DNA from 2 places in the Pseudoflavonifractor intestinihominis genome. Region 2 is predicted to be linked to the other one. Evidence: riboswitches for the same ligand, from Rfam matches in the RefSeq annotation. Region 2 holds a riboswitch; the other holds the start of a gene.
The links. A riboswitch is a leader RNA that binds a small molecule or an ion and turns the genes downstream of it on or off. The one in region 2 is predicted to bind thiamine pyrophosphate.
Positions count from the first base shown of each region.

Region 1 (11,065 bases), on a different contig from region 2:
AGCCGTCTTTCCGACTGTTGAACAGAGGCAAGCAGCTCATCTCTTTCGGCAATCTTCTGCGCTGCAAGCTGGTTCAACTGCTCCAGGCTTTCAATCTTATGATCACGCAGAAAGAGCAGCGTCTTTGACATCTGCTTCAGGTTATAGACAGATGCCCAACGCTGATATCCGGCACCTTTGGACCGCAGCTTATCTTGAATATCAATGACAAGATTGAAGGGGCGTACCTCTGCACGAAACGATTGTTTTGCACGCGGCTTATGCTGCCGGTGGCCAAGAAAGTGAGCCCGCAGATCTGCCTCTGTATATCCTTCCTCCAAAGAGGACAGGCGAATAAACCGCGATTGATTTTTCCCCTTGACGGAAACATGCTTGCCGCACTTTATCTCATAGCCCAGAGCCTGCAATTCTTTGAGCAGCTCATCAAAGGAACCGGGATCCTTCTGCAAGACGGCGTCGATAGCATCGCATAAGAGATCTCTGTTCTTGATTCGGCGCGGATAGGCCGTGCGTTTTGCCCGCTCTTGATACGGTTTCGGGGTGATTACCGAGAGTCCGTTTTCCAGACAGAGCAGGTCGTTGATCCGCTGCAAAGCAATACTGGACAGCCAGAAGTTTTTGAACTTCCTGGTTCCATCCAGGGAAGTGGAATTGAATACGATGTGGTTGTGAATATGGGCTCGATCCGTATGGGTGGCAACGAGGAAAGCGTACTTGCCTTTGGTAAAGCGGAGCGCCAGCTCTCGCCCTAATCGGTTTGCCTCTTCCGGCGTGATTTCACCAGGTTTGAAAGACTGCCGGATCTGATACGCAATCACTTCATGCCGCTGCCGACGACCGGTGATTTGCTCATATTGACGTTTGGACAGCAGGAACTCCTCGTCTACGGTCACCGGGTCACACTGATATCCGGTGACCAGTTCACCCTTGTCCGTTTTCTCCGGATTTTTGGCATAATCAGTCCGGTCACCCAGGCTCTGCGCAAGCGTTTTTCCTTTGTTCACGTGCATGGGGATCAGTCGTGTGGCTGCCATGGCCCCGCCTCCTTTGTGCTGGCATAAAAAAGGCCCGAGGGGTTCTCACTCCTCGGGTCCTACAGTATCGTTTGTTATGAAAAAATAAACTTTGACAGCTTGCCCACCAGCACCTCCAGTCCAAGGGACACCATTTCCGCAAGCATCACGGTCAGAAAAGCGAGAACGGCTACACCAAACACGATTGCTGCAAGCGCCCACATTTGCTGAACCAGCAGCGATAAAATGCAAAAACCAAGCAGCAGAAAGGCGAGACCGACGATCAAAGAGGAGAGATGCAGCGCCAGGGAATAAAATAGGGAGAGCACCGCAACGATTGCCATAATCGGCAGCGCGATTATTTTAAAAGGGAGTTTAATCAGCCACATAGGTAAATCCTCCTTTACGTGTTCTACGTATAGTCTATGAGGCCATTTTTCTGAAGTCAAGGATGTCGCGCCTATGTACTCGGTGTGGCATCGATCTGCCACACCGGTTTGTTACTGGATCGTTGCCAGTCTTGCCAGAATCTCTTTTGCAATTTCCCAGATTTCATTCTGACGCGACTGGAGATCTCGGATATCTTCCGCATAGATGGAGCCGTTCTCGTTGGCCCGTTTCGCGTATTGGTTCAGGTTGTTGCTGCAGTAGCGCAGGAGGGAAATCATCTCCTGCGCTGTCATGGCAGCCTCCGCCAGGTAGTAGCAATTCTGCTTGCCCAGGATGCAGCCGACCTTGCGGTTTTTCCAGAAGAAGCATTTGCGGCAGGTGTCGGGCTTGTCCGCATAGTACCGGATGCCGTCAATCAGAATGGTCTTGCGCTTCGTTTTTTTGCTCATCTCGATATCCTCCTTGTGTTTGATCCATCCCCGGGGAGACCCGGAAACGACAAAAGCCCTGTGGTGAAAGAAAATCACCACAGGGCTATGTAAGATATCGGTATTCAGTTATAGGGAAGCGTAGAGTATCAATGCTCTTCGTGGATATATCGAACGTTTAGCAAATAACTCAAGAGGCCTTCAATTCTGCCACGCCGCAGAGTATCCTCTTCTACGAGATACTTCACATAACAATGATCTTTCAGATATTGCTTGGCTGCATCCAAATCATCGATGGCCGTCTGCATTTTGTCCTCAACAAGATATTTCTTCAATCTTGCATTCGTCTTTGGACCATGCAGATGGTTCGTGTACAACCGACGCCTTAAATTCTTTGTGCGCCCGACATATAAAACCTCGTGATGATCCTCATCAAAAATCGCATACACGCCGGGCATTTTTTCCGGAAGATCAGATGGTGTCAAATCACGGAAATAAAGTGGGGCAGACTCCAGCAACCGATCTGCGATTTTGTGGGCTTCTATTAATGCCTCCTCGATATCTTCCATTTTGGGAAAACTCCTTTCTAATACCGGCGTTTGATTTTGGAAAACCAGGTTGTCAAAGTTGAATTCTCTAATGCGGTTTAGAATTTTGCCGCTGAATCAGCCCGACTCTGGGCCGGTCGATCTGAACTTTTTTCGGGAGGGCAGACAGATGAGTCACAGATTTACACCCAGAAGCACCGGTACTTAAGGGTGCACCCGCCGTTTTTAGCGGATTGGCCCCCAGAAGCCGGTTTTCGGCGTTAGAAAAAATGCCGGTTATTTTGACAATTCGTCAATGAAGGCAAAAATTCTTTAGAAAAAATCGCGGAAGATCTCGTAAAAAATCTTCCGCGATTCTATGATGGCGTCCCCGCCCGGGCTCGAACCGGGGGCCTCGGGCTTAGGAGGCTCGCGCTCTATCCAACTGAGCTACGGAGACATGTATGGTTTTTCCTTGATTTTACGCGGTTTTTCGCATTTCGTTCAAGGTGACGATCCGAATTTTGAGAGCCGCTCCGTTAGAAAACTGGCCGTTTATCTAATGAATTTTCAGCCACAAAAGTGGCGTTTGCTCAAAATTGTTGCATCTCTCCGGCGTTAGAAAACCGTAAAAATGCTGATGCCGTTCGAACCGGAGTTCAGATTTAAAAATACCGATTTGCCCGTGACAAGCAACTTCTTAGGAGGGCGGTGCTCTGTCCAGCTGAGCTACTGGCGCATATTTATTTTTTATTCGTTTCTGTGACCCCGGCGGTTGAGAACCCGCCAAATGTTAGGAGGCGGTCGCTCTATCCTGCTGCGCTACTGGCGCATATAGCGTATTAAGATGTAGGCGGCAAAGACGTCTCTGTGCAGAAAGAGCCCCGCGAGGGCCCGTCCATCCGGCAAACCCGGCGCATCCGGACAGGGCTGCGCGGTTGCGCTACGGAGTGTATTTTACCCTATCCCCGCGTCGCTGTCAACTTTGGGGTAAAATTCCTTCTCACTTTTGGGCAAAATATTTTTAAAACAAAAGGGGAAAAAAGTTGCGTTTTTCACCTTTGTACGCTATAATAAGTGGTTGTGTTTGATACCGAACTTGTTTGAAGAAAGATTTGAGGTGTATTCCCTGTGCAAAACGAAAAATTGCGCAACGTAGCCATTATCGCCCACGTCGACCATGGCAAGACCACCCTGGTGGACGAAATGCTCAAGCAGGGCGGCATTTTCCGTGAAAATCAGGCCCCCGTGGAGCGCGTGATGGACTCCAACGACCTGGAGCGTGAGCGGGGCATCACCATTCTGGCCAAAAATACCGCCGTCCACTACAAGGACGTGAAGATCAACATCGTGGACACCCCGGGCCACGCCGACTTCGGCGGCGAGGTGGAGCGCATCCTGAAGATGGTCAACGGCGTCATCCTGCTGGTGGACGCCGCCGAGGGCCCCATGCCCCAGACCCGCTTCGTGCTGTCCAAGGCCCTGGAGCTGGGCCACCGGGTCATCGTGGTGGTCAACAAGATCGACCGCCCCGACCAGCGCATCCACGAGGTCATGGACGAGGTGCTGGAGCTGCTGCTGGACCTGAACGCCACCGAGGAGCAGTTCGAGTCTCCCACCCTGTTCTGCTCCGGCCGCAACGGCACCGCCTCCTACTCTCCCGACGTGCCCGGCACCGACCTCAAGCCCCTCTTTGAGACCATCCTCAACTATATCCCCGCCCCCGAGGCCGACGTGGACAAGCCCTTCCAGATGCTGGTCAGCTCCATTGACTACAACGAGTTCGTGGGCCGCATCGCCATCGGCCGCATTGAGCGGGGCACCGTGAAGCAGAACCAGGAGATCGCGGTGTGCAACTACCACAACCCCGACCAGCCCCCCAAGAAGGCCAAGGCCACCGCGCTCTACCAGTTCGACGGCCTGGCCAAGGTGCCCGTCACCGAGGCTGACGCGGGCAACATCATCGCCATGAGCGGCATCGGCGACATCACCATCGGCGATACCATCTGCGCCCCCGACTGCGTGGAGCCCATCGAGTTCGTGAAGATCTCCGCCCCCACCATCGAGATGACCTTCTCCGTCAACGACTCCCCCTTCGCCGGCAAGGAGGGCAAGTTCGTCACCTCCCGCCAGCTGCGGGAGCGCCTGTTCCGGGAGACCCTGAAGGACGTGTCCCTCCGGGTCACCGAGACCGACAACACCGACTCCTTCAACGTGGCCGGCCGGGGCGAGATGTCCCTGTCCATCCTCATCGAGACCATGCGCCGGGAAGGCTATGAGTTCCAGGTCTCCCCGCCCCGCGTGCTCTTCCAGGAGATCGACGGCGTCAAGTGCGAGCCCATGGAGCGCCTGGTGGTGGACGTGCCCGCCGACAACGTGGGCGCTGTCATCGAGAAGCTGGGCGCCCGCAAGGGCGACCTGCTGGAGATGACCCCCGTGGGCAGCCGCATGAAGCTGGAGTTCCTGGTGCCCGCCCGTGGCCTGTTCGGCTACCGGAACGAGTTCCTCACCGACACCAAGGGCGAGGGCATCATGGCCAGCGTGTTCGACTCCTACGCCCCCGTGAAGGGCGAGATCGCCCGCCGGAACACCGGCTCCCTGGTGTCCTTCGAGACCGGCGAGAGCGTGACCTACGGCCTGTACAACGCCCAGGAGCGGGGCGTGCTGTTCATCGGCGCGGGCGTGCCCGTCTACGCCGGCATGATCGTGGGCGAGACCCCCAAGCAGGAGGATATCTCCGTCAACGTCTGCAAGAAGAAGCAGCTGACCAACATGCGCGCTTCCGGCTCTGACGACGCCCTCCGCCTGACCCCGCCCCGCCAGATGTCCCTGGAGCAGTGCCTGGAGTTCCTGGCCGACGACGAGCTGCTGGAGGTCACCCCCCAGAGCCTGCGCCTGCGCAAGCGCCTGCTGGACCACGCCGCCCGGATGCGCGAGGCCTCCAAGAAGAAGCAGTAAACCGCTTCTCAAAAACGCAGGCGTTTTTGAGAGAGGGGATGCAGCCCGCCGAGGGCTTTTCGACACAAAAAGGACGGACACAGTGCCTGTGTCCGTCCTTTTTCCGCCTCAGCCGTTGTGAGGGGTGGAAAACCGTGCTATAATGTATCGCGGCAGCCAAGCCTTTGAAGGCCTATGAATTGGAGCTATGGGAATGGGTAAATGGTTCATGATACTGTCTGCCGCTGTTCTGGCACTCATATTCTGTGCTGTCGGCGTACTCTTCCGCAAAAAGGACCTCTTTTCCGCTCTCGACCATCCCCTTGCGAAAAAGTATCCCAACGTCTCAAAGCGCTTCGGCACAATTATGATATGCTTTGCGCTCCTGTGGTTCTTCCTCATCCTTGTTTTTATGCTTCCATCTCCCTGATTCCTGGCTTTTGGGTCAGAAATCCCACGCACGTCCACACTGAATATCAAAGGAGACTCTTGCTATGCCCTATGCCATTCTCGCCGCGGTGCTGGTAGTGGCCGACCAGGTGGTCAAATTCCTCATCCGGTCCAATCTGGAGCTGGGGGAGAGCGTGCCCTTTATCCCCCACATCCTCAACCTGACCTACTACCAGAACACCGGCGCCGCCTTCTCCCTCTTCCGGGAGCACACCTGGGTCCTGGCCCTCATCTCCGCCGTGGTGTCCGTGGCCCTGGTGGTGATCATGGTCAGGCGGGTGTTCCGCCACCCGGCGGGACAGGTCATTCTGGCCGTCATCCTGGCCGGCGCCGTGGGCAACCTGATCGACCGGGTGCTCTTCGGCTATGTGACCGACATGTTCCAGACCATTTTCATCAATTTCGCCGTGTTCAACGTGGCCGACTGCTGCCTGGTGTGCGGCGTCATCGCCATGGTGGTGTACGTGCTCTTCTTCTACGAGAAGCTGGAGAAGGCCCCGGCGGGACAGGAGGCAGACCATGACGCCGCTGACCCTGAGGGCTGACCGGGCAGGGGAGCGGGTGGACCAGTTCCTCTCCCGGCAGCTGCCCCAGCTCTCCCGCTCGGCGGCCCAGAAGCTGCTGGAGGAGGGGGCCGTCACCCGCAAGGGCTTGCCGGTGAAAAAGAACTACAAGACCGCCGAGGGGGATGAGCTGGTGCTCTCCCTGCCCGACCCGGTGGAGGTGGACGTGGTCCCTCAGGACATCCCCCTGGACGTGGTGTACGAGGACGGGGATGTCATCGTCATCAACAAGCCGGTGGGCATGGTGGTCCATCCGGCGGCGGGCCATCCCGACGGCACTTTGGTCAACGCACTGTTATATCACTGCGGAAAATCACTCTCCGGCATCAACGGCGAGCTGCGGCCCGGCATCGTCCACCGTATCGACCGGGACACCTCCGGCCTCATCATCGCCGCCAAGAGCGACTTCGCCCACCTGGCCCTGGCCCAGCAGCTCCAGGACCACTCCCTGTACCGGGAGTATGAGGCGGTGGCGGTGGGCGGCTTTAAGGAGGACGAGGGCACCGTCCGGGCGCCCATCGCCCGGCACCCCACCGACCGGAAAAAGATGGCGGTCAACTTCCTCCAGGGCCGGGAGGCCGTGACCCACTATACCGTGCTGGAGCGGTTTTCCGGGTACACCCACCTCCAGTGCCGGCTGGAGACCGGCCGCACCCATCAGATCCGGGTGCACATGGCCCACATCGGCCACCCCCTGCTGGGGGACACGGTGTACGGCTCCAGGAAGCCCTATCCCGGCCTGGCGGGCCAGTGCCTCCACGCCCGGCGGCTCTCCTTCGTCCACCCCCGTACCGGGGAGCGGATGACCGTGGAGTGCCCTCTGCCCGACTGGTTTGAGGCCGTGCTGGACAAGCTGCGGCGCATGAGCTGAACTTTTTCCACAAAAGCGCGGCACAATGTGGATACAAAAGCCCCCGCTCAGGTCTCTCCACAGAGAGCCCCGGGCGGGGGTTCTGTCTTGCCTCGGGTGAAGACTGAAACACGGCGCAGAGACTCCGTGCGGCATTGAGAAAGGTCATTGAATTGCAGCGGCTCACAGGTCCGGGCGGGTAACGCTGCTCGGGCGACGCAGGAACGACACGGACCAGCCGAACCGGCATAGTAACTGCTTTCAAGTTCGGCGGGTCATTGGACACCACCGCCGCCAGACCTCGTCCTCGCAAGCTGCGTATCGCTCGCCCCGGCATAAATGCCAGGGCTCGTTCACTCCGCTGCTCGTCCTCTCCCCACCGAACCCGCTTCGCTGGGCTTCGGCGGGGCCCCCGCATTGTCCCCGAAAGGCGTTCCCCTCATCCGTCATTTGCTTCGCAAATGCCACCTTCCCCCTGGGGGGAAGGCTTTTTCTCCATCACATAGTTGTTCAGGGTGACGCCCCGGCGCTCCACGGTCTGCTCCTTTACCACCCGCCAGCCCCGGGCCAGGAAAAAGGGGAGGGCGGTGCGGGAGGCGTGGGTGGTGTACCGCTGAGCGGGCACCGCCTGTTCCAGGGCGGCGCACAGGGCGGAGGCCACCCCACGGCGCAGATGGGTGTGGGCCACATAGAGCCGGTCCAGATAGCCGTCGGGGGCCATGTCCCCAAAGCCCACGATGGCCCCGTCCTCTTCCGCCACCAGGGTCAGGTGGGCGGAGAGGCTCTCATTCCAGGCCGCCAGATCCACCCCCTCCGGCGGCGCCCAGGCGTCCAGCTGGCGGGGGTCGTACTCCCCGGTGCAGGCCGCGTGCACCGTGTCGTAAAACAGCGCGCCCAGCGCCCGGCAGTCCTCCGGCCGGTATCTCCTCAGCTTCATGCAGATCCGCTCCTTTTTTCCGCCCCGATGGGCTGTAATTTCGGCATCCGTACTGTTTTCCCCCCGCGCCTTGACAAGGGATTCCTCCCTGGTATAAAATATTGCCCGACCGCAGACAATCGAACACAGGGGCGCTGGACGCAAGTCCGGCTGAGATGTGGAGGATAGCGCTTCTCCCGGTCCCTTGAACCTGATCCGGGTAATGCCGGCGTAGGAAGATGATTCGGCTATGATTGTCGTTTCTCTCGTACCGCATTGCGCCCGTTCGGCCTGCGGTACATATTTTTTCGGGAGGAATCCAATCATGCCTGTCGCAACCCCAACCCAGAAAAGCAAGTCCAGCAAGCGCCGCCTCTACACCCGGATGCTCTGCGAGGGCGCCATCATGGTGGCCCTGGCCCTGGTCCTCAACCAGCTGAAGATCTTCCCTCTGCCCAACGGCGGCTCCATCACCCTGGAGATGCTGCCCATCTTCTTCTACGCCGTCCGTTGGGGCGTGAGCCCCGGCCTCCTGGCCGGCTTCGCCTTCGGCCTGCTCCAGATGTTCATTGACGGCGCCGTGGCCTGGGGCTGGCAGTCCCTGCTGCTGGACTACCTGGTGGCCTTCACGCCTCTGGGCCTGGCCGGCCTGTTCAAGGGCAAGAACTGGGGCATCTTCGCCGGCACCGTGCTGGGCTCTGTGGTCCGCTTCATCGTCCACTTCATCAGCGGCATCACCATCTACGCCATTGTGGCCCCCACGGAGCTGTTCAACATGACCTTCACCAGCCCCTGGATGTACTCCCTGGCCTACAACGGCAGCTACATGGCCATCGACATGGCCCTGTGCCTGGTGGTGTTCGCCCTGCTGTACAAGCCCCTGAAGAAGTACTTCCTGGGCGCTGATATCTGGTAAATCACACTATGTAAGGGGGAAGGAAATTGGGTAAATTCGACCGCGTGCTGCTGGCCAGCGACTTCGACGACACGCTCTACAACTCCCGCCTGGAGGTGTCCGCCGAAAATGTGGCCGCCATCGAGTACTTTATCCGGGAGGGCGGCTACTTCACCGTGTCCACCGGCCGGGCCCACCGCACCTTCTCCCCCTATGTGCATCTGGCCCCCATCAACGCCCCCGTCATCCTGTCCAACGGGGCCCTGCTCTACGACTACGCCGCCGACCGGGTGGTCTGTGAGCTGCCTCTGCCCGCCGACGCGCCCCGGGACCTGGCGGTGCTGTCGGCGGAAATGCCCTCCATCGGCATGGAGACCTACCACGGGGACGACGTGTATATCCACCACCCCAACGCCTTTACCGACCGCCACGTGAAGCGGGTGGGCACCACCTGGACCCCCTGCGACCTGGCGGACATGCCCACCCCCTGGAGCAAGGCGGTCATTCAGGACGAGCACAAGACCCTGCTGGCCGCCCAGAAGTTCCTGCTGGACCGCTGGGCGGACAAGTACGAGGTCATCTTCTCCAGCACCGCCCTGCTGGAGATCACCGCAAAAGGCGCCACCAAGGGGGGTATGGTCCTCCGGCTGGCGGAGTACCTGGGGGTGGACCGGAAGGACATCTACTGCGTGGGGGACAACCAGAACGACATCCCCATGCTCTCCGTGTCCGCCATCCCCTTCGCCCCCGCCAACTGCGCCGACCCGGTCCGGGACTTCGGCGCCGTCATCGTCAAGTCCAGCGACGACCACTGCATTGCCGACATCATCCGCATCCTGGATGAGCGGTACAGCTGAACAATGCCATATTCAATGCCCGCCGGGATTCCGGCGGGCATTGTTTTTTCCACATTGTGCAGTCTTTTTGTGGACAACCCCCAGCCTTCCCCCCAGGGGGGAAGGTGCCCCCGAAGGGGGCAGATGAGGGGAACGACGATGCGGCGGTGGTGTCCAAGAAGCCGCCATACTTGAGAGCAGTTACTATGCCGGTTCGGCTGGCCTGTGTCGTTACTGCATGGCCCGAGCAGAGTTACCCGCCCGGACTTGTGAGCCGCTGCAATTTAATGACCTTTCTCAATGCCGCACAAAGTCTCTGCGCCGTGTTTCAGCTTTTGCCCGAGGCAAGCCTTCCCCATGGGAAAGCAGGGGAAGGCGCTCAATCCCGCTGGCGACCGATCTCCTCCAGGGTACCGGCCAGCAGGGCGGCGTAGGCGGGCAGGGAGGCCAGGGGCGCCCGCTCGTCGGGGGAGTGGGCGTCCAGGATGTCCGGACCGGACACCGCCATTACCAGTTCAGGGGCCTTCACGTGGAACAGAGAGGGCTCCAGCCCCACGTGGACGGCGGAGATGGTCATGCTCCGCCCCGTCTCGCGGCGGAACACCCGGTCCAGCAGCAGAGCCAGCGGGTTGTCCGGAGTGCCCTGCCAGGCGGGATAGCCGGTGGCGGCCACGGCAAAGCCGTTGTCCTCCGCCAGACGGCGGTGAGCGCCGGCCATGTCCGCCTCGTCCGCCGGGTCGGCGCAGCGGAGGAACTCCGCCACCTTGACCGCGCCGTTCTCCGTCCACACCCGGCCCAGGTTGGCCGACGCGGACACCACCCCGGGGAAGTCGGCGTGCCACCGCCTTACGCCGTAGGACAGACCCCCGGTCAGGGCCAGCAGGGCGGCCAGGCAGCCATCGTCCCACACCGTCTCCGGCGTCGGGACCTCCTTCAGCTCCGCCCGGAAGTCCGGGTCGCTGTCCCGGTGGGCCGTCTCCAGCTCTGCCGCCCAGCGGGCAAAGGCCGCCCGCAGGTCCAGGCAGCGGGCCCTGTCCGCCACCACCGTGGCCGATGCCCAGGTGGGAATGGCGTTGTGGGCCTGTCCGCCGGAGAAATCCGCCAGCTGCCAGGGGAAGGGCAGGCCGGCCAGCAGGGTGGTCAGGGCCTTGACCGGGTTGCCCCGGCCCCGGTGGATGTCATCCCCCGAGTGGCCGCCGGAGAAGCCGGACAGGGAGACGGTGAAGGCCTGTCCCGCCGCCGGGCAGGTGGCCAGGGGGC
Region 1 is NZ_JBBMFK010000024.1:21,427-32,491, forward strand. It holds gene WMO64_RS13080 (relaxase/mobilization nuclease domain-containing protein) at 1-1,034, opposite strand, end outside; gene WMO64_RS13085 (hypothetical protein) at 1,109-1,402, opposite strand; gene mobC (plasmid mobilization relaxosome protein MobC) at 1,514-1,852, opposite strand; gene WMO64_RS13095 (GIY-YIG nuclease family protein) at 1,981-2,400, opposite strand; tRNA gene WMO64_RS13100 (tRNA-Arg) at 2,742-2,818, opposite strand; gene typA (translational GTPase TypA) at 3,490-5,316, shown strand; gene WMO64_RS13110 (hypothetical protein) at 5,510-5,725, shown strand; gene lspA (signal peptidase II) at 5,790-6,290, shown strand; gene WMO64_RS13120 (RluA family pseudouridine synthase) at 6,265-7,179, shown strand; gene WMO64_RS13125 (GNAT family N-acetyltransferase) at 7,598-8,095, opposite strand; TPP riboswitch at 8,213-8,330, shown strand; gene thiT (energy-coupled thiamine transporter ThiT) at 8,400-8,990, shown strand; gene WMO64_RS13135 (HAD-IIB family hydrolase) at 9,017-9,826, shown strand; gene WMO64_RS13140 (M20/M25/M40 family metallo-hydrolase) at 10,185-11,065, opposite strand, start outside.
Region 1: linked by a shared signal. The riboswitch ahead of thiT (energy-coupled thiamine transporter ThiT) and the one ahead of WMO64_RS07215 (YkoF family thiamine/hydroxymethylpyrimidine-binding protein) in region 2 are both predicted to bind thiamine pyrophosphate.

Region 2 (11,065 bases):
CCCACGCGGCCTTCTACGCCGGCTGGCCCAAGGCCTGGGCTGCCTTCCGCATGGCCAAGGAGGTGTGGGCCGAGGACAACGGTGAGGACGGCAAGGCCATGCACCAGCGGGAGATGGTCTTCCCCATCGGAGCCCCCAACGACGGCTTTGCCCGGTATTTTGTGGGCCAGAGCTATCTGCAGCCCCTCTCCACCAGCCAGGTGGGCGTGTACAACGTGACCTTTGAGCCGGGCTGCCGCAACAACTGGCACATCCACCATGCCGCCAAGGGCGGCGGCCAGCTCCTGGTCTGCGTGGCCGGCCGGGGCTACTACCAGGAGTGGGGCCGGGAGGCCCGGGAGCTCCACCCCGGCGACGTGGTCAACATCCCGCCCGAGGTGAAGCACTGGCACGGCGCCGCCCCGGACAGCTGGTTCTCCCACCTGGCCCTGGAGGTGCCCGGCGAGGACTGCTCCAACGAGTGGCTGGAGGCCGTCACCGACGAGGTATACGGCAAGCTGAGCTGATTGACGTCAGCGCAAACAGGCAGGCAGACGCATGGGCGTCTGCCTGCCTGTTTTTGCCGTTTAATTTTCATTTTCTGTATCTCTGGGCCGCAGCAGCTCCAGGTGGACCTCCGCCTCGGAGAGGAGGTCCTGGGGCTGGGGACGGGGAGGCTGCTCCGCCGTATCCTCCCACTTCACCGGGTGCAGCTCCCACACCACGGACAGGTCGCCGCCGGGGTGCTCGCCCCGGTACCGGTCCAGCACCTGCCGGAACAATCCGCCGGTGATGTGGCACTTCCAGGGCCGGGCCGTCAGGCGGACAGCGCCCTCCTTGCCCCGGAAAAAGAGGGTCACGGTCCCGCCAAACCAGAGGGCCCGGACTAGGCCCCGGCCCGCCCGGGTCCGCTCCTGCTCCAGCCCCAGGGCCAGCACAGCGCCGTCAGGACTCAGAAGGATGGCGGGGCGGAAGGGGAAACTCTCTTCCCCGTCGTCCACCACGGCCACCGGCTCCCCCGCCTGGAGCAGGGCCAGATATTGGGGCGCAATAGGGGTCAAACGCGGCAGTTCCATGGTCAATCCAGCCTTTCCAGATCGCTGTCGGGGTGGTTCCCGCAGTGTTTGTAGTCGTCGTTGGTGTTGTGCAGGCCGTGGGCCTTCCGGATGGCGTGGACCCCCTCCGCCAGACGCACGTAGTAGTCCAGAGGCGCCATGGGGCGGCAGCCCAGCCGGGTGGCCCGGTGGGGCCGCCAGATGGTCACCAGGAACTGGACGCCCCGGCTGGCAAAGAACTGGCAGGCCTGAAAGTTGGACTCCAGAGCCTCCTCCGGGTCGGAGAAGCCGTGCTTTGCCGCCAGCTCCGCCCCGGCCACCACCTGGGTGCACACCTTCCCCACGCCGAATACCTCCACCGCGTCCAGGGTGCGGCGAATCCACTCCTCGTAGCCAATCCAGCGGTGCTTGCCGGGGCACAGCTCTTTGAACAGCTCCTCCCCCCACACCTCGATGTTGGGCGCGTAGGAGGTGATGCCCGTCTGGTCATAGATCCTCTGCAACTCCGCCTTGGGATAGGCGGGGGCCATGAGCTGGCAGGGGAAGCGGCCGGTGAAGTTGCGGCCGATGGCCTGCAGCACCTTGATGTACCGGTCGATCTCCACGGAGAAGGGGGGCTCGCCGGAGAAGTCGGTGCCCCCGGACAGGCTGATCTCGGAGAACCGGCCCGGCTCCTTCACCGCCTCCCGGATGGTCTCGTACACGTCCCGGCAGTCCACCGCCCCGGCGCTGTGTCCGCCGGTGAAGAAGGCACAGAAGCCGCACTGGTCTCCCCCCTCCCACAGGCGGCACCGCTGGTAGGCGTTGAGGATCAGCTTCTGGCCCCGGACGTCGGCCACCGACGACATGGGGGTGCCCCGGCTGGTGCGCTTGCCGTAGAAGTCGGGCCGGGGGACAAAGTCCAAAGTATCCACCAGCTTCTCCCCGTCCAGGAGCAGGTACACCCCACCGTCGCAGTCAATGGTGTAGGGGTTCTCGTAGGGTTCCCCGTAGTTGACGTACACAAAGGAGCCATCCCGCAGGAGGATGGGCCCCGGCATGGCCCGGCGGCCGTCCCGGCCACCGAAGCGGATGTCAAAGGCGTTGTCGTCCCCAAAGGCGTAGGGGGAACCCTGGATACTGTCCAGAGCCCGCTCGGTGAACACGGCGCCGTAGCGGATCATGCTCAGCTTCAGCAGGGCGAAGGGGGAGAACACCGGGTGGCTCACCCGCAGTTCCTCCAGCTCTTCCAGTTTTGTCATGGTCATGGGACCTCCTTCCTGTCACAGCAGGAACCGCCCCGCCAGCAGCGCCGCGGGCAGTCCGATGAAGAACGCGATATCGATCCACCCGAAGGCCACCCGGAAGGCCACGGCCCTGGGCCGCCCCTCCTGGAAGCCCCGGGACTCCATGGCCATGGCCAGGCTCTCCGACCGCTCCAGGGCGTGGACCAGCATGGGCAGCAGCCGCTTGGGCGAGAAGGGCAGGGTCTTGATGCCCCGGACCTTCAGAGCCGTGCCCACGGTGCCGAACTCGCTGCGGACCACGGGGAAAAAGTGGTAGGCCGCCAGAATGCCGTAGGCGAACTTGGGCGGCAGATGGAACTGCTGCATCAGGCTCATGATCAGGTCCATGGAGTTGGTGGTGAAGGCGAAGAGCATGCCCAGTCCGCCGTAGACCAGCACCCGGGAGGCCAGCTGCATGGCGCTGGTGAGGGAGTTGGCGTAGATGACCCGCTGGCCGAAGGCCGCCATCTCCACCCCCTGCTGCACCCCCTCGCTGGGGAACAGGATGCCCGTCATGAACATGCCGAAGGCGGCGATGAGGAAGGGGATCATGGACAGGGCCAGCAGCTTCCGGTTCACCTTTGGGGTGCACACCGTCACCAGCAGGCAAATTCCGGCGGTGATGAGATTGAGTCTGGTGTTGTAGGTCACCGACATAATGAGGGACGCGATGATCAGGGTCAGCAGCTTCCAGGCCGGATTCAGCTTCCGCACGGGACGCACCCCCTCTCTCTGGCGTAGCGGTCCAGGTCCTCCGGCGTCAGGCGCTCCATCCTGCCGTCCTCCAGCAGGTAGATGACGTTGGCGCAGCGCCTGGCCAGGGTCAGGTCGTGGGTGGCGATGACCGCCGTCAGCCCGTCTTCCACCCGCCGCTCCAGCAAATCCAGAATAAAGGCGGTGGCCCGCTGGTCCTGGGCGTAGGTGGGCTCATCCAGCAGCAGCAGGGGCTGCTCCCCCGCCAGCATGGCCAGCAGAGCCAGGCGGCGCTGCTGCCCCTGGCTGAGGGCGTAGGGGGAGTGCTTCCGCCAGGCCAGCAGGCCGAACTCCTCCAGCAGCGCCTCCGCCTGAGCGGAAAGCTCGTTGGGGTCGGCCTTCGGCTTTGCGGCCCGGAGGGTGGTGAGCACCTCCTCCTCCACCGACAGGCTGAGAAACTGGAACCGGGGGTTCTGGAATACCAGGCCCACAGGGCCCTCCACCCGCAGCTTGCCCTTGTACCCGCCCGCGCCGGCGATGGCCGTCAGCAGAGAGGTCTTGCCGCTGCCGTTGCGGCCCACCAGGGCGGTGACGCCCCCCTTGGGGAACCGGAAGGACAGCCCCGTGGCCACGGTCTTACGGCCGTACACCAGGCTCACATTCTCCCCCTCCACCGCGGCCGTCTCCGGCTGGGGCAGGGGCAGAGGCCGCCGCCGCTCCAGCCACTGGTCGTCCAGAAACAGGCCCCGGGCCTCAAATTCCGCCCGGTGGCTCTCCAGCTCGTCGGGCCGCAGACAGCCCGGCTCCAGGGAGCCGTCCCGGTTCATCATCAGCACCCGGGTCAGGAAAGGCCGCCAGTAGTCGGGACGGTGATCCACGATCAGCAGGGTCAGCCCCTGCTTGTTCAGCTGCCGCAGCTGCTCGGACAGCTGGGCGCAGGCACCCGGGTCCAGGTTGGCAAAGGGCTCGTCCAGGATCAGCATCCGGGCCCCGTTAGCCAGGGCGGTGGCCAGGGCCAACTTCTGCTTGGTGCCGCCGGACAGGGTGTGGATCAGGGCGGTCTCCACCGCCTCCAGCCCCACCAGGGCCAGCAGCTGCCGCATCCGCGCCCTCAGGTCGCCGGGATAGTTGATATTCTCCAGGGCAAAGAGGACCTCGTGGTCCACCCGGTCCATGCAGAACTGGTTGTCCGGGTTCTGAAACAGGATGGACACCGCCTGGGCCCGGTCTGCAATCTCATACTGGGCCAGGGGACGGCCCTCCAGGGTGATCTCCCCGGACAGCTCCCCGCCGTAGGCCGGATAGAGGCCGGACAGGCAGTAGGCCAGGCTGCTCTTGCCGCAGCCGGACGGCCCCATCAGCAGCACGGCCTCGCCGGGCTCCACCGACAGGGACAGGTGCTCGAACACCGGCTCCCCCTCATAGCGGAAGGTCAGGTCCCGGCACGCCAGGATGGGCTCAGCCATTGTGGACAGCCCGGCCCAGGGCGTAGCTCTTGAGCAGTCCGGTCTTGGCCAGGGCGTCGCCCATCACCTTGCACAGCACGCCGGAGAACAGGAAGGCGCTCACCAGCCGCACAAGGAAGTACACCACCAGCAGACCCGGGGCGATGGCGATGTAGTTGGAGCGGACAAAGCTCCACAGGAAGCTGGTGATGGTGCAGCCCACAGTGGCCAGATACATGGTGGTGCGGTCAAAGCGCTTGTAGCGCCACAGGGCAAAGACGATCTCAGCCCCCGCGCCCTGGACAATGCCCGCCACGATGACCATGGGGCCATACATGTTGCCCAGCAGCACCTCGACGAGGGAGGCCAGCACCTCGGCCACGATGGCCACGCTGGGCTTCTGGATGATGTAGGCCGCCAGGGTGGGGGCCATGAACCAGATGCCGAAGATCAGCTCGGTGCCCAGCAGGGACATACCGGTGGGGGCAAAGACGGCGGTCAGGGGCGAGATGAGATAGACGGCGGCCAGATAGACCACGCCCAGAACCACGCACAGCATGGTCACGAAAATAACGTCCTTCAGCTTCCAGATACCTTCCTTTTTGGTTTCCATGGGAACCATTCTCCTTTTATATATATATATGTAGGTCTTACTCCTGCGTGGGGCTGTTCACCGACAGGGTGCAGTGGAGGATGTAGTGGGGCACGGACTGCTCCATCAGACGGCACACCGACTCCAGATAGCGGAACACATCCTGCACGTCGCCGGTCAGACGGGTGGCGTAGTGGATGCTGGTGGGCTGGAGGCCGGCGTCCTCCGCCATGTGCCACACCTTGGCGATGTGGTCGATGTAGTCGGGCACGCCCATGGGGTAGAGGGCGATCTTGCACAGCACCGGGAAGTGGGCGCCCGCCACCACGGCGGCGTTGGGGGCCTCCCCCTCCCAGCCCAGGAAGCTGTCCCCGTCGCAGTCGCCGGGGCAGCCCTTGGAGAACTGGCACTCCAGGGCCATGTGGACCCCCTCGCGGAAGGCGTTGATGAACAGGCCCTCCACCGCGTCCACCACATAGGGCAGCTTGCCCCGGTAGACGGTGGACAGGGCGTCCGACTGGCTCCACACGGCGGAGGTGTCGGTCTTCTCCAGCGCGCCCAGGATGATGGACACAAAGTCCGAGTCCATGGGGTACAGGGAGAAGCGGCAGCCAGAGATATCCAGCGTGGCGCCCCGCCCCGACCAGGGCAGGTCCTCCCGCTGGCAGCAGCAACAGCTCTTGGGTTCTGTCATAAAAATTCCTTCTTTCTAAAAATAAAAAGGGTGCCTTCCCTGGGGAAAGCACCCTTTGTTCACGTCTTTTTCGGAGAACGGTACAGAATTGCTTCCCTACGCTGGTATGAGCCAGATCAGGTTCATAGGGTCAGGTTTTACCTTCTCAACTCCGCAGAGTCCCCCCAGAATTCCATCGTCGTGATTCAATTTTCAGGTGTTACTATAGCACTGTGGAAAAGCGCTGTCAAGAATCCGGACTCCCATTCCAGCTCACCGGTGCCCTGCCGCCGCCTCATCCCCGCCGCGCAATCTACGGCAGTACTGAGTACAGAGCTTGTCCGTACACTCGGAGCACTTCAGGGCCGCGTTGGAGCGGTCCCAGAACCGCTCCGGGTACATCATGACGCACAGCTCCCACACCAGCCACGCCATCGCGGACATCAGCACCAGCGAAACCGCAAAAAAGCCGCCCATAAAGATCAGCGGCGAAAACATCATGAGATGGTCCCAGTTGAAGATCCTGCACGTGGTGCAGCAGCGGTTCTTCATAATCAGCCGGAAGGGGCACCAGATCAGCACGCAGATCAGGTCGCACACATAGAACAGCACGGAGATCATGAACAGCGTGATCCTGTCGATCACGCCGGAATAGTACAGCGCCCCGATCCCCGCGATCAGCAGGCACCAGAGGATAAACACCTTGTATGCGCTCTTTGTGATGTCCACGATATAGTTTCTCAGCGCCTCATAGTTGATCTTGTCCCGGATGGGCCTGAAGCGGTTGGCAAAGAGCTTCTGGGAGCCCAGGGGGACCTTGTTCCGGATGGGGATGATCTGGAGAAACATGTCCACCACCCATACGCCCCACAGCAGATGCAGCGGCGAGAGCATTTTGAAAAAGTTCCACCCGTCCAACACGGCAAAGGGTGCCCGCCAGAACAGGTACATCAGGACGCACAGGATAAAAATTAGGCAGCGCCCCACCAGCCGGGCAAAGTAGGTCTTTCTTGTGGCAGACATCTCATTCTTCCTTTTCTATCTGTATCGGAACGGTGAAACGGGAGCAATAAAACGCATAAGAAACCTGCTTTTGACCCGGGTCAAAAGCAGGTTTCTTATGCTGGAGCAGGTGAAGGGAATCGAACCCTCGTGTTCAGCTTGGGAAGCTGACGTTCTGCCATTGAACTACACCTGCATCTGAAATTGACTTTGATAGTATAGCACACAGGGCAGAAAATAGCAAGGAATTTTTTGCGACACAAAAATACACAGTTTGTTTACAATTTATTTATCAATTTTGTACAATTGTCCCTTGTTTCTTGACCTTCACTGCACTATAATAAAGTCATCAAATCTAGAAAGGGGGTTGAGGCCATGAAGTGGACTGACATCCAGAGCACGGATGTCGACGAATTGATTTTTGGCGGCGATGAGCAGGTTATCGTCAGCGATCGATAAACTCGACAGTACATACCGTGCGACACAGAAGTTCCACACCGGCTGCGGTGTGGCTTTTTGTTTATTGGGGCGGCTTCCGGTTTCGGCCGGGGCCGCCTTTTTTATGGCTTTCAAAAGGAGCGCCTGCCGCGTGTTTTCTATTTATTCAAACAATCTTAACCTTTTCCCTATGGCATCTTTTATCTCCCTGTGGTAGCCTTATGGTAATGGATGTCGGATATGGTCGTCCGGCTCCCATCCCGGCAGCGCAAGACAAGGGGCTTGGCATATGAAAAAAAGAAATCAAAAATGGATCGCCACGCTGATCCTCACCATTCTGATCCTAGGCGGCATCTTCCTTTTCCTCTGGAACACCGGCTTTTTCTCCGCCGCCAGATCCCTGGACGGCATCCAGGACTACATCACCCGCTTCTCCCCCTACTCCCACCTGGTCTTTTTCCTGGTCCAGCTGGCCTCGGTGGTCATTGCGCCCATCCCCAGCAACATCACCGCCGCAGGGGGCGCACTGCTCTTCGGCATGTGGCCCGCCTTCCTGCTCACGGCAGGGGCGGTGGTGCTGGGTTCCGTGGTGGTGTTCTGGCTGGCCCGGGTGCTGGGCCAGTCCTTCGCCGGCCGCTTTGTCAGCCAGAAGGTGTCCGACCGATACCTGGAGGTGATCCGCCGCAAGCGGGACGTGTTCCTGGCGCTGGTCTTTCTCTTCCCCTTCTTCCCCGACGACCTGATCTGCATCCTGGCGGGTCTGACCGACATCGGCCTCCCCCGCTTCCTGGTGATCGTGGTCCTCACCCGGCCCTGGGGCCTGCTGGTGGCCTCGGCTGTGGGCAGCTCGGTGATCGCCGTCCCCATCTGGGCCATGGCCCTCATCGGTCTGGCCGGTCTGGCTCTGTTCCTGGCCGCCATGAAGTACGGCGACCAGTGGGAGGCCCGCCTGCTGGAAAAATTCAAACACTAAAAAAGGGAGGACGCTCGGTCTGTGAGCGTCCTCCCTCCTGCTTTGTTCAGCTGTCCTTTTTCTCCTCGGTGAAGCGGTAGCCCGCCCAGGGGTCCAGGTGGTCGAACAGCAGCTTGTCCCCGTCCCAGAGCTGGTAGCGGACGGGGGGATGCTCCCCCTCTCCCGCCGGCTCCACGGCCAAGCGCAGGGCGCCCTGCCGGATCAAGGTCCCCGCCGGAGACCACTGCTCCACGCTGGCCCCGCGGTAGGAGACCAGGCGGTACTCCCGTCCGCCGTAGAGCACTGCGCACAGGCAGCTGACCCGCGGCCCCGCCAGGGTGGACACCCGCTCCACGCTGACCAGGATGCTGTTGCTCCGCTCCTCACGCCAGATGCTCTGGCTCCACAGAGATGTAGAAGGCCGGTCGGTGCCCCGGACCGTCTCAATAAACCCGGTGCCGCCGGTGAAGTCGATGCGCCGGCCGTTGAGCAGCAGAACGCCCTCCAGCCGGTGGCCCATGCTGATGACCCCCCGGCGTACCGGGAACACGGGCAGCGCCCCCAGCGGCCCCATCAAATCGTACTTCAGCGGCGTAAAGGGGCCGTATCGCAGCTCGCCGCACAGGGTCATGCCTCCGGTCCGCAGGTCCAGCCACAGCCCCTTCCGGTTGAAGAGGCTGCCCTTCACCCACACCTGGAACAGCCCCTCGGAGGCCTGGAAGCTCTCTCCCGGACAGCTGATGTTCCACGTGCCCTCCCGGGACTCCACCCGGACGGACGCCGTGGTGCCCCCCGCCCTGTCGATGCGCAGCATCGGAAACAGGGACAGCGTCTCGCCGCCGGGCGCCTGGTGCCGGAGCTGCCAGCCTTCAAAATAGGGCCCCCTCTTTCCGGCCCCATAGAAATATTTCACCCTTCATCACCTGGTCTCAATCCACCCCTGCCGGCAGGGGCTTTCATCTGGTAGCTTACATGTTAGCACGTCCCTCCGCCGATTGCAATTCCCCTTCCCGGGAAAACTTGACCCCTTGGCAATTGTTTTCCCCTTCTTCTGATATTTTGGATTTTTGTCTATTTTTTAACCTTCTTTCTTCTCTTTTTTTGTCAAAGAGTAAATTCCCATTTCCCCTATTGACATCTATTTTTTATCTCACTATAATATGTTAGCAATCTAACTAAAGTGAGGGGGTAGATCGCCATACAGCGCCAGAACTCCGTTGGCTTTGTCATCCGCAGCCTGTCCAATCTGCTCCGTCGGAAAATGATGGAGCTCACCCCCCCCCCGCCTGAGGGCCGCCACGGCATCACTGAGACGGAGGGACTCATCATGGGCTTTCTCTGCGACCACCTGGACCGTGAGCTCTATCAGCGGGACGTGGAAGAGGTGTTCTGCATCCGCCGCTCCACCGCCTCCCGGTTTCTCCAGAACCTGGAGCGGGACGGTATGCTCACCCGCCAGAGCGTCCCCCAGGACGCGCGGCTGAAAAAGCTGGTCCCAACGGAAAAAGCCATGGCCATCCACGCGGAAATTGCGGAGAAATTCCAGATCGCCGAGGCCCTCATGACCGCCGGCCTGACGGCGGAAGAACTGGAGCAGTTCATCGCCACGGCGCGGAAAATTCAGCGCAATCTGCTGGATTAGCCCCCGGGACAGCCGGTCCCTGCACTCTCACGATTCCAACTGCAAAGGAGCGATTTCATGATCAAACGTCTGAACGCCTGTATTCAGGAGTACAAGCGGGACACCATCCTGACCCCCATCTTCGTTATCTTCGAGGTGGCCTTTGATGTTCTGATCCCCATGATGATGGCCCAGCTCATCGACAAGGGCATCGAGGCCGGGAGCATGGAGAACATCGTGCGGTACGGCGTACTGCTGGTGGTGATGGCCCTGGTGGCCCTGCTGTTCGGCGCCCTGTCCGGCCGCTTCGCCGCAAAGGCCGCCACCGGCTTCTCCCGCAATCTGCGCCGGGAGATGTACCGCAACGTGCAGAAGTTCTCCTTCTCCAATATCGACAAGTTCTCCACCGGCGGCATCATCACCCGCCTGACCACCGATGTGACCAACGTGCAGATGGCCTTCATGATGATCATCCGCATCGCCGTGCGCTGCCCCATCATGCTCATCTGCGCCTGGGCCCTCACCTTTACCATCAGCCCCAAGCTGGCCCTTATCTTCCTGATTGTCATCCCCATCCTGGCTCTGGGCCTGTTCCTCATCATGACCAACGCCCACCCCATCTTCGAGCGGGTGTTCAAGAAGTACGACTGGCTCAACAACGTGGTGCAGGAGAACCTGCTGGGCATCCGGGTGGTCAAGTCCTTTGTCCGCGAGGACCACGAGCGGGCCAAGTTCGGCAACGTCTCCAACGAGATCTTCACCGACTTCACCAGGGCCGAGAAGCTCATCTCCTTCAATGCGCCCCTGATGCAGCTGTGCGTGTACGGCTGTATGCTGACCGTGTCCTGGGTGGGCGCCCATCTGGTGGTGGGCGGCGAGATCACCACCGGCAACCTGACCAGCATGTTCAGCTACATCATGATGATCCTCATGAGCCTGATGATGTGCTCCATGGTGCTGGTGCAGATCATCCTGGCCCGCGCCTCCGCCGAGCGTATCTATGAGCTGCTCAGCGAGGAGAGCGACCTGAAGAACGGTCCCAACCCCGTCACCGAGGTGAAGGACGGCTCCGTGGTCTTTGAGAACGTGGGCTTCAGCTACGCCAACGACCCCAATAAGGAGTGCCTGAAGGACGTGAACCTGACCGTCAAGTCGGGCGAGACCGTGGGCATCCTGGGCGGCACCGGCACCTCCAAGACCACCCTGGTCCAGCTCATCCCCCGCCTGTACGACGCCACCGAGGGCCGGGTGCTGGTGGGCGGCGTGGACGTCCGGGACTACGACATGGAGGCCCTGCGCCAGCAGGTGGCCATGGTACTCCAGAAGAACGTGCTCTTCTCCGGCTCCATC
Region 2 is NZ_JBBMFK010000009.1:102,404-113,468, reverse strand. It holds gene WMO64_RS07245 (carboxymuconolactone decarboxylase family protein) at 1-506, shown strand, start outside; gene WMO64_RS07240 (hypothetical protein) at 567-1,055, opposite strand; gene WMO64_RS07235 (radical SAM protein) at 1,058-2,275, opposite strand; gene WMO64_RS07230 (energy-coupling factor transporter transmembrane component T family protein) at 2,297-3,013, opposite strand; gene WMO64_RS07225 (ABC transporter ATP-binding protein) at 3,001-4,458, opposite strand; gene WMO64_RS07220 (ECF transporter S component) at 4,451-5,050, opposite strand; gene WMO64_RS07215 (YkoF family thiamine/hydroxymethylpyrimidine-binding protein) at 5,088-5,723, opposite strand; TPP riboswitch at 5,800-5,899, opposite strand; gene WMO64_RS07210 (hypothetical protein) at 5,976-6,725, opposite strand; tRNA gene WMO64_RS07205 (tRNA-Gly) at 6,827-6,900, opposite strand; gene WMO64_RS07200 (hypothetical protein) at 7,032-7,277, opposite strand; gene WMO64_RS07195 (TVP38/TMEM64 family protein) at 7,432-8,115, shown strand; gene WMO64_RS07190 (hypothetical protein) at 8,162-9,007, opposite strand; gene WMO64_RS07185 (MarR family winged helix-turn-helix transcriptional regulator) at 9,356-9,736, shown strand; gene WMO64_RS07180 (ABC transporter ATP-binding protein) at 9,794-11,065, shown strand, end outside.